Regions from separate parts of the Pseudalkalibacillus nanhaiensis genome, predicted to be linked through region 1. Evidence: a T-box and tRNA genes for the amino acid it is inferred to sense, from the RefSeq annotation. Region 1 holds a T-box; the other regions hold tRNA genes.
What was found. A T-box is a leader RNA that pairs with one kind of tRNA and senses whether it is charged. The one in region 1 lies ahead of ileS (isoleucine--tRNA ligase), so its partner is inferred to be a tRNA-Ile.

Region 1 (3,699 bases):
AGGGTGGTAATAGAGAATGCTAGAAACGATTGCAATTTACGCGATCAGTGCTTATCGATGGCTGATCATCATTTACATTTTCATGTCCTGGGTCCCTAATGCAAGAGAATCGGCCTTTGGACAATTCCTGGGTTCAATCTGTGAACCGTTCTTATCCCAATTCCGTAAGATCATACCACCTTTAGGAATGATCGACTTATCTCCGATTGCAGCTTTGTTTGCTCTTTATTTTGCTGAAATCGGCGTTCGTTCCCTTTTCAGCATGCTGTAGGTGGAAGAAGTGTCGATATACGAGCATTTCAGACCAGAAGAGCAGCCGTTCATCGATCGGGTTATGGAATGGCGGAACATCGTCATTGACCAATACAGGATGAAAGTAACTAACTTTCTCGATCCGAGAGAACAGCATATTTTGCAAAGTCTAATTGGCAAGAACGATGACATCCGATTCAATATGTGGAAGGGGTACCAAGGCATAGAACGTACAAGAGCCTTGCTGTACCCCATTTATTATGACCCTCAGGAAAGTGACTTTGATGTTCAATGTCTCCAAATCGATTATCCATCGAAATTCGTCACTTTAAAGCATTCAGATGTTTTGGGAGCATTGATGAGCCTGGGGGTGAAGCGGAAGAAATTCGGTGATATCCTGTTGGGGGAAGGAATATGCCAGATCATCGTTGCTGCGGAAATTGCAGATTACGTCCGCTTGAATTTGACCTCCATCGGAAAGACAAACGTGAAAGTGGAAGAAATTACGACTGCACAGCTTCAACCGCCGCAAGAGGATTGGACCTTTGCTCAATGCACGGTATCTTCTTTACGTCTAGACACAGTCCTTGCGGAAGCCTTTCGTCTTTCAAGGTCTAAAGTATCGCCTTATATCACAAACAAAAAAGTAAAGCTGAATTGGAAAATTGTCGAACAACCTTCCAGTTTATTAGAGGCTGGGGACCAGATTTCAATAAGGGGACTTGGACGTGCAAAGCTTATCGCTGTTGAAGGACAGAGCAAAAAGGGAAAATGGAAAATATCGTTGGGTACAAAAAAATCCAGCTGAACAGCAGGAATCAATCTGTAAACTGTCGAAAAAGAAAGATAGTAAAGACATCGATACGGGGGTGGCGTCATGCCTTTAACACCATTGGATATTCATAACAAGGAATTTAATCGTGGATTTCGTGGATATGATGAAGATGAAGTGAATGAATTTCTGGATCAAGTAATCAAGGATTACGAGTCTGTGATCCGGGAGAAGAAGGATCTTCAAGAAAAACTCACGAAAATGGAAGAAAAGCTATCGTATTTTACAAACATTGAAGAAACATTGAACAAGTCCATCGTAGTTGCCCAAGAAACTGGGGAAGAAGTAAAACGCAATGCAAACAAAGAAGCGCGTCTGATCATTAAGGAAGCTGAAAAAAATGCAGACCGTATTATTAATGAAGCACTTGCGAAGTCTAGAAAAGTCATGCTGGATATCGAGGAATTGAAGAAACAATCTTCAGTTTACAGGACAAGATTCCGTATGTTGATTGAAGCGCAGCTGGAAATGCTCAAGAATGAAGATTGGGATCAACTCATGCCTCCTGAAGAAGAGGAAGAAGAGTATCAGCTTGATGAAACGAAAGAGAACGCCAACGTCACTTGACGAAGGGCTTTGAAATCCGATATACTACTTAAACAGTAAGATACGAAGACTAAGATGGGGACAGTACGTTTCAGGAGCCTTCCTAGCGAGTCAGGGCATGGTGTGAGCCTGGCAAGGATTCTGATATCGGAAAATCACCCCGGAGTTCCTGGCTGAAAGAAGCAGTAAGCCAAGGCGGTTCATTCACGTTACGAATGCTAAGTGGGTCATGATTGGTATTGGAATCATGTGCCTATTAGGGTGGTACCGCGAGCAACCTTCTCGTCCCTATATGGGATGAGAAGGTTTTTTTGATGGAATGAAACTAAAATGAAGAATGAAGATGGAAAGGCAGGAAAGACATATGAATTATAAGGATACTTTGTTGATGCCGAAGACAGACTTCCCAATGCGTGGCGGTCTTCCAAATAAGGAGCCTAAGATTCAGGAGAAATGGGAAAATGAAAAGGTTTATGAGAAGGTGCAGGAGAAGAATAAAGACCTTCCAAAGTTCATTTTGCATGATGGCCCTCCTTATGCAAATGGAGACATCCATTTAGGTCATGCTGAAAATAAAATTTTGAAGGATATCATCGTACGGTATAAATCGATGAATGGGTTCAATGCTCCGTATGTCCCAGGTTGGGATACGCACGGTCTGCCGATTGAAACGGCCCTGGCTAAAAAGAAAAAAGTCAATCGTAAAGAACATAGCATCGCAGAATTCCGAAAGATGTGTGCGGACTATGCAATGGAACAAGTGAAACTTCAGAAAGAACAGTTCAAGCGTCTAGGTGTCAGAGGGGACTGGGAAAATCCATATATCACCCTGAATAAGGAGTATGAGGCAGAACAGATCAAAGTGTTTGGAGAAATGGCGAATAGAGGACTTATCTATAAAGGTAAAAAACCTGTCTATTGGTCACCTTCTTCTGAATCGGCGTTCGCTGAAGCGGAGATCGAGTACAAAGATAAACGGTCTCCTTCCATTTATGTGGCTTTCCCTGTCAAGGATGGCAAAGGTGTGCTTGATCAGGATGTATCGGTTGTTATCTGGACAACGACACCATGGACCTTGCCGGCAAACTTGGGGATTTCTGTCCACCCGGATTACACGTATATTGTCGTGGAAGCGGATGGTCGTAAGTACGTCATCGTAGAGGACCTTCTGGAACACCTAACGACCGCATTAGAATGGGAAAATACCCAAGTGTTGAAAAAAATGAAGGGATCTGAACTTGAACATGTGGTTACAACGAATCCATTGTTCGATCGTGATTCCCTCGTCGTATTAAGTGATCACGTAACAACTGATTCAGGTACAGGATGTGTTCATACCGCACCGGGTCATGGTGAAGATGACTTTAAAGTCGGTAAACGCTATAACCTTGGTATCCTTTGCCCTGTAGACGATAAGGGCTATATGACAGAAGAAGCACCTGGATATGAAGGCATGTTTTATGACGAAGCAAACAAACCGATTACGGAGAAGCTGAAGGAGATTGGTGCTCTTCTCAAGCTGGAATTCATCACGCACTCCTATCCGCATGATTGGAGAACGAAGAAGCCGATCATCTTCCGTGTTACAGACCAATGGTTTGCTTCCATCGATAAAATCAAGGATCAGATTTTATCTGAAATCAAAAATGTAAAATGGTACCCACATTGGGGTGAAACACGTCTTCACAACATGGTCAAGGACCGTGACGATTGGTGTATTTCCCGTCAAAGAGCATGGGGCGTGCCGATTCCGGTCTTCTATGGTGAAGATGGCGAACCGATCATCACGCCTGAAACGATTGAACATATTTCAAACTTGTTCAGAAAGCATGGATCGAACGTCTGGTTCGAGTGGGATACGAAAGACCTTCTACCAGAAGGCTTCACATCTGAACATAGTCCGAATGGTACGTTCACGAAAGAAACAGATATCATGGATGTGTGGTTTGATTCAGGATCCTCCCACCAAAGTGTATTACATGAGCGTCCTGAGCTGGAGCGACCTGCAGACGTCTATCTTGAGGGGACGGACCAATATCGTGGATGGTTCAACTCTTCTCTTTCTACCA
Region 2 (3,699 bases), 1.2 Mb from region 1:
GAACAAAAGCCAAGCGTGAAACGGACCTACATGGTTATGTTCTTCGACTAAGAACGTCACGTCCTGTGACGACGTCGAAGTTAGCACATCCATGTGCGTCAAATTTCGATTTACATTTATGAGCAAGACAAACTTTACTTTATTGGAGAGTTTGATCCTGGCTCAGGACGAACGCTGGCGGCGTGCCTAATACATGCAAGTCGAGCGGATCAATGGGGAGCTTGCTCCCCTGAGATCAGCGGCGGACGGGTGAGTAACACGTGGGCAACCTACCTGTAAGACTGGGATAACTCCGGGAAACCGGGGCTAATACCGGGTAACACCTACCTCCGCATGGAGGAAGGTTAAAAGATGGCTTCTCGCTATCACTTACAGATGGGCCCGCGGCGCATTAGCTAGTTGGTGGGGTAAGAGCTTACCAAGGCGACGATGCGTAGCCGACCTGAGAGGGTGATCGGCCACACTGGGACTGAGACACGGCCCAGACTCCTACGGGAGGCAGCAGTAGGGAATCTTCGGCAATGGGCGAAAGCCTGACCGAGCAACGCCGCGTGAGCGATGAAGGCCTTCGGGTCGTAAAGCTCTGTTGTTAGGGAAGAACAAGTACCGTTCGAACAGGGCGGTACCTTGACGGTACCTAACCAGAAAGCCACGGCTAACTACGTGCCAGCAGCCGCGGTAATACGTAGGTGGCAAGCGTTGTCCGGAATTATTGGGCGTAAAGCGCGCGCAGGCGGTCTCTTAAGTCTGATGTGAAAGCCCACGGCTCAACCGTGGAGGGCCATTGGAAACTGGGGGACTTGAGTACTGGAGAGGAGAGTGGAATTCCATGTGTAGCGGTGAAATGCGTAGATATATGGAGGAACACCAGTGGCGAAGGCGGCTCTCTGGCCAGTAACTGACGCTGAGGCGCGAAAGCGTGGGGAGCAAACAGGATTAGATACCCTGGTAGTCCACGCCGTAAACGATGAGTGCTAGGTGTTGGGGGGTTCCACCCTCAGTGCTGACGTTAACACATTAAGCACTCCGCCTGGGGAGTACGGCCGCAAGGCTGAAACTCAAAGGAATTGACGGGGGCCCGCACAAGCAGTGGAGCATGTGGTTTAATTCGAAGCAACGCGAAGAACCTTACCAGGTCTTGACATCCTTCGCTACTTCCAGAGATGGAAGGTTCCCCTTCGGGGGACGAAGTGACAGGTGGTGCATGGTTGTCGTCAGCTCGTGTCGTGAGATGTTGGGTTAAGTCCCGCAACGAGCGCAACCCTTGATCTTAGTTGCCAGCATTCAGTTGGGCACTCTAAGGTGACTGCCGGTGACAAACCGGAGGAAGGTGGGGATGACGTCAAATCATCATGCCCCTTATGACCTGGGCTACACACGTGCTACAATGGATGGTACAAAGGGCAGCAAAACCGCGAGGTTGAGCGAATCCCATAAAGCCATTCTCAGTTCGGATTGCAGGCTGCAACTCGCCTGCATGAAGCCGGAATTGCTAGTAATCGCGGATCAGCATGCCGCGGTGAATACGTTCCCGGGCCTTGTACACACCGCCCGTCACACCACGAGAGTTTGTAACACCCGAAGTCGGTGAGGTAACCTTTTGGAACCAGCCGCCGAAGGTGGGACAGATGATTGGGGTGAAGTCGTAACAAGGTAGCCGTATCGGAAGGTGCGGCTGGATCACCTCCTTTCTAAGGAGTCCTTTAAGGACATACACGCTTTGGCTTTTGTTTAGTTTTGAATGAGCTGAACCTCTTTCAATTTTATTGGCTTTTGCGCATACATGTTGCATATTGCAATTGTGTGAATGCAAACAGCTTATTTTTATACAACAATATGGTTGTTTGGGCCTATAGCTCAGCTGGTTAGAGCGCACGCCTGATAAGCGTGAGGTCGGTGGTTCGAGTCCACTTAGGCCCACCATTCAACATCATAATTCCATCCGGGGCCTTAGCTCAGCTGGGAGAGCGCCTGCCTTGCACGCAGGAGGTCAGCGGTTCGATCCCGCTAGGCTCCACCATTATCCTATTGACATAATGTTGGTAGGGTTTTATAATCCAAAAATATCACCCTTTACTAGAGTGATAGACTGTTCCTTGAAAACTAGATAACGAAAATTCTTGAAGACAAGACATCGAAACGTCATTTTAAATGACAAGAAGTAAAGTGTAAGTTCATTCATAACGTGGTTAAGTTATGAAGGGCGCACGGTGGATGCCTTGGCACTAGGAGCCGAAGAAGGACGGGACGAACACCGATATGCCTCGGGGAGCTGTAAGTAAGCTTCGATCCGGGGATTTCCGAATGGGGGAACCCACTATCCGTAATGGGATAGTATCCATACCTGAATACATAGGGTATGAGAAGGCAGACCTGGGGAACTGAAACATCTTAGTACCCAGAGGAAGAGAAAGCAATCGCGATTTCCTGAGTAGCGGCGAGCGAAACGGAAACAGCCCAAACCAAGAGGCTTGCCTCTTGGGGTTGTAGGACACTCTATACGGAGTAAGAAAGGAACGGCGTAGGCGAAGCGGTCTGGAAAGGCCCGCTAGAAGAGGTAACAGCCCTGTAGCCAAAACGTCGTTCCCTCCAGAGTGGATCCTGAGTACGGCGGGACACGTGAAACCCCGTCGGAATCTGGGAGGACCATCTCCCAAGGCTAAATACTCCCTAGTGACCGATAGTGAACCAGTACCGTGAGGGAAAGGTGAAAAGCACCCCGGAAGGGGAGTGAAAGAGATCCTGAAACCGTGTGCCTACAAGTAGTCGGAGCCCATTAACGGGTGACGGCGTGCCTTTTGTAGAATGAACCGGCGAGTTACGATAACGTGCAAGGTTAAGTTGAAAAGACGGAGCCGCAGCGAAAGCGAGTCTGAATAGGGCGAAGGAGTACGTTGTCGTAGACCCGAAACCGAGTGATCTACCCATGTCCAGGGTGAAGTTCAGGTAACACTGAATGGAGGCCCGAACCCACGCACGTTGAAAAGTGCGGGGATGAGGTGTGGGTAGGGGTGAAATGCCAATCGAACTCGGAGATAGCTGGTTCTCCCCGAAATAGCTTTAGGGCTAGCCTCGTGGTGAGAGTTCTGGAGGTAGAGCACTGATTGGACTAGGGGTCCCCACAGGATTACCGAATTCAGTCAAACTCCGAATGCCAGGAACTTGTCCACGGGAGTCAGACTGCGAGTGATAAGATCCGTAGTCGAGAGGGAAACAGCCCAGACCATCAGCTAAGGTCCCCAAGTATACGTTAAGTGGAAAAGGATGTGGAGTTGCTTAGACAACCAGGATGTTGGCTTAGAAGCAGCCACCATTTAAAGAGTGCGTAATAGCTCACTGGTCGAGTGACTCTGCGCCGAAAATGTACCGGGGCTAAACGTATCACCGAAGCTATGGATTGTACCGTTGGTACAGTGGTAGGGGAGCGTTCGAAGGGCTGAGAAGCGAGACCGGAAGGACTCGTGGAGCGCTTTGAAGTGAGAATGCCGGTATGAGTAGCGAAAAGAGAAGTGAGAATCTTCTCCATCGAAAGCCCAAGGTTTCCTGAGGAAGGCTCGTCCGCTCAGGGTTAGTCGGGACCTAAGCCGAGGCCGAAAGGCGTAGGCGATGGATAACAGGTTGATATTCCTGTACCACCTCCTTTCCGTTTGAGCAACGGGGGGACGCAGGAAGGTAGGGAGAGCGCGCTGATGGATATGC
Region 3 (3,699 bases), 1.4 Mb from region 1:
AATAGGGCGGTACCTTGACGGTACCTAACCAGAAAGCCACGGCTAACTACGTGCCAGCAGCCGCGGTAATACGTAGGTGGCAAGCGTTGTCCGGAATTATTGGGCGTAAAGCGCGCGCAGGCGGTCTCTTAAGTCTGATGTGAAAGCCCACGGCTCAACCGTGGAGGGCCATTGGAAACTGGGGGACTTGAGTACTGGAGAGGAGAGTGGAATTCCATGTGTAGCGGTGAAATGCGTAGATATATGGAGGAACACCAGTGGCGAAGGCGGCTCTCTGGCCAGTAACTGACGCTGAGGCGCGAAAGCGTGGGGAGCAAACAGGATTAGATACCCTGGTAGTCCACGCCGTAAACGATGAGTGCTAGGTGTTGGGGGGTTCCACCCTCAGTGCTGACGTTAACACATTAAGCACTCCGCCTGGGGAGTACGGCCGCAAGGCTGAAACTCAAAGGAATTGACGGGGGCCCGCACAAGCAGTGGAGCATGTGGTTTAATTCGAAGCAACGCGAAGAACCTTACCAGGTCTTGACATCCTTCGCTACTTCCAGAGATGGAAGGTTCCCCTTCGGGGGACGAAGTGACAGGTGGTGCATGGTTGTCGTCAGCTCGTGTCGTGAGATGTTGGGTTAAGTCCCGCAACGAGCGCAACCCTTGATCTTAGTTGCCAGCATTCAGTTGGGCACTCTAAGGTGACTGCCGGTGACAAACCGGAGGAAGGTGGGGATGACGTCAAATCATCATGCCCCTTATGACCTGGGCTACACACGTGCTACAATGGATGGTACAAAGGGCAGCAAAACCGCGAGGTTGAGCGAATCCCATAAAGCCATTCTCAGTTCGGATTGCAGGCTGCAACTCGCCTGCATGAAGCCGGAATTGCTAGTAATCGCGGATCAGCATGCCGCGGTGAATACGTTCCCGGGCCTTGTACACACCGCCCGTCACACCACGAGAGTTTGTAACACCCGAAGTCGGTGAGGTAACCTTTTGGAACCAGCCGCCGAAGGTGGGACAGATGATTGGGGTGAAGTCGTAACAAGGTAGCCGTATCGGAAGGTGCGGCTGGATCACCTCCTTTCTAAGGAGTCCTTTAAGGACATACACGCTTTGGCTTTTGTTTAGTTTTGAATGAGCTTGTATAAAAAAACAAGATTGTTCGGGCCTATAGCTCAGCTGGTTAGAGCGCACGCCTGATAAGCGTGAGGTCGGTGGTTCGAGTCCACTTAGGCCCACCATTTTAAAATATCACATCTATTACGGGGCCTTAGCTCAGCTGGGAGAGCGCCTGCCTTGCACGCAGGAGGTCAGCGGTTCGATCCCGCTAGGCTCCACCATTTAAAAGACTATTGACAGCATGTCGGTATGTCTGTATAATGAATGTTCGTTGCTTCAAAAAGGCAACGCACTGTTCCTTGAAAACTAGATAACAAATTCTTGAAAACAAGACATCGAAACGTCATTTTAAATGACAAGAAGTAAAGTGTAAGTTCATTCATAACGTGGTTAAGTTATGAAGGGCGCACGGTGGATGCCTTGGCACTAGGAGCCGAAGAAGGACGGGACGAACACCGATATGCCTCGGGGAGCTGTAAGTAAGCTTCGATCCGGGGATTTCCGAATGGGGGAACCCACTATCCGTAATGGGATAGTATCCATACCTGAATACATAGGGTATGAGAAGGCAGACCTGGGGAACTGAAACATCTTAGTACCCAGAGGAAGAGAAAGCAATCGCGATTTCCTGAGTAGCGGCGAGCGAAACGGAAACAGCCCAAACCAAGAGGCTTGCCTCTTGGGGTTGTAGGACACTCTATACGGAGTAAGAAAGGAACGGCGTAGGCGAAGCGGTCTGGAAAGGCCCGCTAGAAGAGGTAACAGCCCTGTAGCCAAAACGTCGTTCCCTCCAGAGTGGATCCTGAGTACGGCGGGACACGTGAAACCCCGTCGGAATCTGGGAGGACCATCTCCCAAGGCTAAATACTCCCTAGTGACCGATAGTGAACCAGTACCGTGAGGGAAAGGTGAAAAGCACCCCGGAAGGGGAGTGAAAGAGATCCTGAAACCGTGTGCCTACAAGTAGTCGGAGCCCATTAACGGGTGACGGCGTGCCTTTTGTAGAATGAACCGGCGAGTTACGATAACGTGCAAGGTTAAGTTGAAAAGACGGAGCCGCAGCGAAAGCGAGTCTGAATAGGGCGAAGGAGTACGTTGTCGTAGACCCGAAACCGAGTGATCTACCCATGTCCAGGGTGAAGTTCAGGTAACACTGAATGGAGGCCCGAACCCACGCACGTTGAAAAGTGCGGGGATGAGGTGTGGGTAGGGGTGAAATGCCAATCGAACTCGGAGATAGCTGGTTCTCCCCGAAATAGCTTTAGGGCTAGCCTCGTGGTGAGAGTTCTGGAGGTAGAGCACTGATTGGACTAGGGGTCCCCACAGGATTACCGAATTCAGTCAAACTCCGAATGCCAGGAACTTGTCCACGGGAGTCAGACTGCGAGTGATAAGATCCGTAGTCGAGAGGGAAACAGCCCAGACCATCAGCTAAGGTCCCCAAGTATACGTTAAGTGGAAAAGGATGTGGAGTTGCTTAGACAACCAGGATGTTGGCTTAGAAGCAGCCACCATTTAAAGAGTGCGTAATAGCTCACTGGTCGAGTGACTCTGCGCCGAAAATGTACCGGGGCTAAACGTATCACCGAAGCTATGGATTGTACCGTTGGTACAGTGGTAGGGGAGCGTTCGAAGGGCTGAGAAGCGAGACCGGAAGGACTCGTGGAGCGCTTTGAAGTGAGAATGCCGGTATGAGTAGCGAAAAGAGAAGTGAGAATCTTCTCCATCGAAAGCCCAAGGTTTCCTGAGGAAGGCTCGTCCGCTCAGGGTTAGTCGGGACCTAAGCCGAGGCCGAAAGGCGTAGGCGATGGATAACAGGTTGATATTCCTGTACCACCTCCTTTCCGTTTGAGCAACGGGGGGACGCAGGAAGGTAGGGAGAGCGCGCTGATGGATATGCGCGTCCAAGCAGTCAAGGCCGGTGGATAGGTAAATCCGTCCACCATACGGCGGAGCTGTGATGGCGAGGGAATTAAAGTACCGAAGTCCCTGATCCTACACTGCCAAGAAAAGCCTCTAGCGAGGAAAGAGGTGCCCGTACCGTAAACCGACACAGGTAGGCGAGGAGAGAATCCTAAGATGCTCGGGAGAACTCTCGTTAAGGAACTCGGCAAAATGACCCCGTAACTTCGGGAGAAGGGGTGCTCTGATAGGGTGTATGCCCGAGAGAGCCGCAGTGAAAAGATCCAAGCGACTGTTTAGCAAAAACACAGGTCTCTGCGAAGCCGTAAGGCGAAGTATAGGGGCTGACACCTGCCCGGTGCTGGAAGGTTAAGAGGAGGGGTTATCCCTTACGGGAGAAGCTCTGAATCGAAGCCCCAGTAAACGGCGGCCGTAACTATAACGGTCCTAAGGTAGCGAAATTCCTTGTCGGGTAAGTTCCGACCCGCACGAAAGGTGCAACGACTTGGATACTGTCTCAACGAGAGACCCGGTGAAATTATAGTACCTGTGAAGATGCAGGTTACCCGCGACAGGACGGAAAGACCCCATGGAGCTTTACTGTAGCCTGATATTGGATTTTGGTATCGTTTGTACAGGATAGGTAGGAGCCTTAGAAGCCGGACCGCCAGGTTCGGTGGAGGC

Region 2: it has a tRNA-Ile gene. The T-box ahead of ileS (isoleucine--tRNA ligase) is inferred to sense a tRNA for this amino acid. The anticodon was not compared.
Region 3: it has a tRNA-Ile gene. The T-box ahead of ileS (isoleucine--tRNA ligase) is inferred to sense a tRNA for this amino acid. The anticodon was not compared.

The regions. Positions count from the first base shown of each region.
Region 1 is NZ_CP143541.1:1,518,000-1,521,698, forward strand. Features, by position in the region: gene V1497_RS07870 (YggT family protein) at 17-271, shown strand; gene V1497_RS07875 (RNA-binding protein) at 281-1,060, shown strand; gene V1497_RS07880 (DivIVA domain-containing protein) at 1,130-1,651, shown strand; T-box leader at 1,694-1,923, shown strand; gene ileS (isoleucine--tRNA ligase) at 1,995-3,699, shown strand, end outside.
Region 2 is NZ_CP143541.1:321,263-324,961, forward strand. Features, by position in the region: rRNA gene V1497_RS01790 (16S ribosomal RNA) at 140-1,691, shown strand; tRNA gene V1497_RS01795 (tRNA-Ile) at 1,847-1,923, shown strand; tRNA gene V1497_RS01800 (tRNA-Ala) at 1,945-2,020, shown strand; rRNA gene V1497_RS01805 (23S ribosomal RNA) at 2,188-3,699, shown strand, end outside.
Region 3 is NZ_CP143541.1:101,594-105,292, forward strand. Features, by position in the region: rRNA gene V1497_RS00515 (16S ribosomal RNA) at 1-1,078, shown strand, start outside; tRNA gene V1497_RS00520 (tRNA-Ile) at 1,159-1,235, shown strand; tRNA gene V1497_RS00525 (tRNA-Ala) at 1,259-1,334, shown strand; rRNA gene V1497_RS00530 (23S ribosomal RNA) at 1,502-3,699, shown strand, end outside.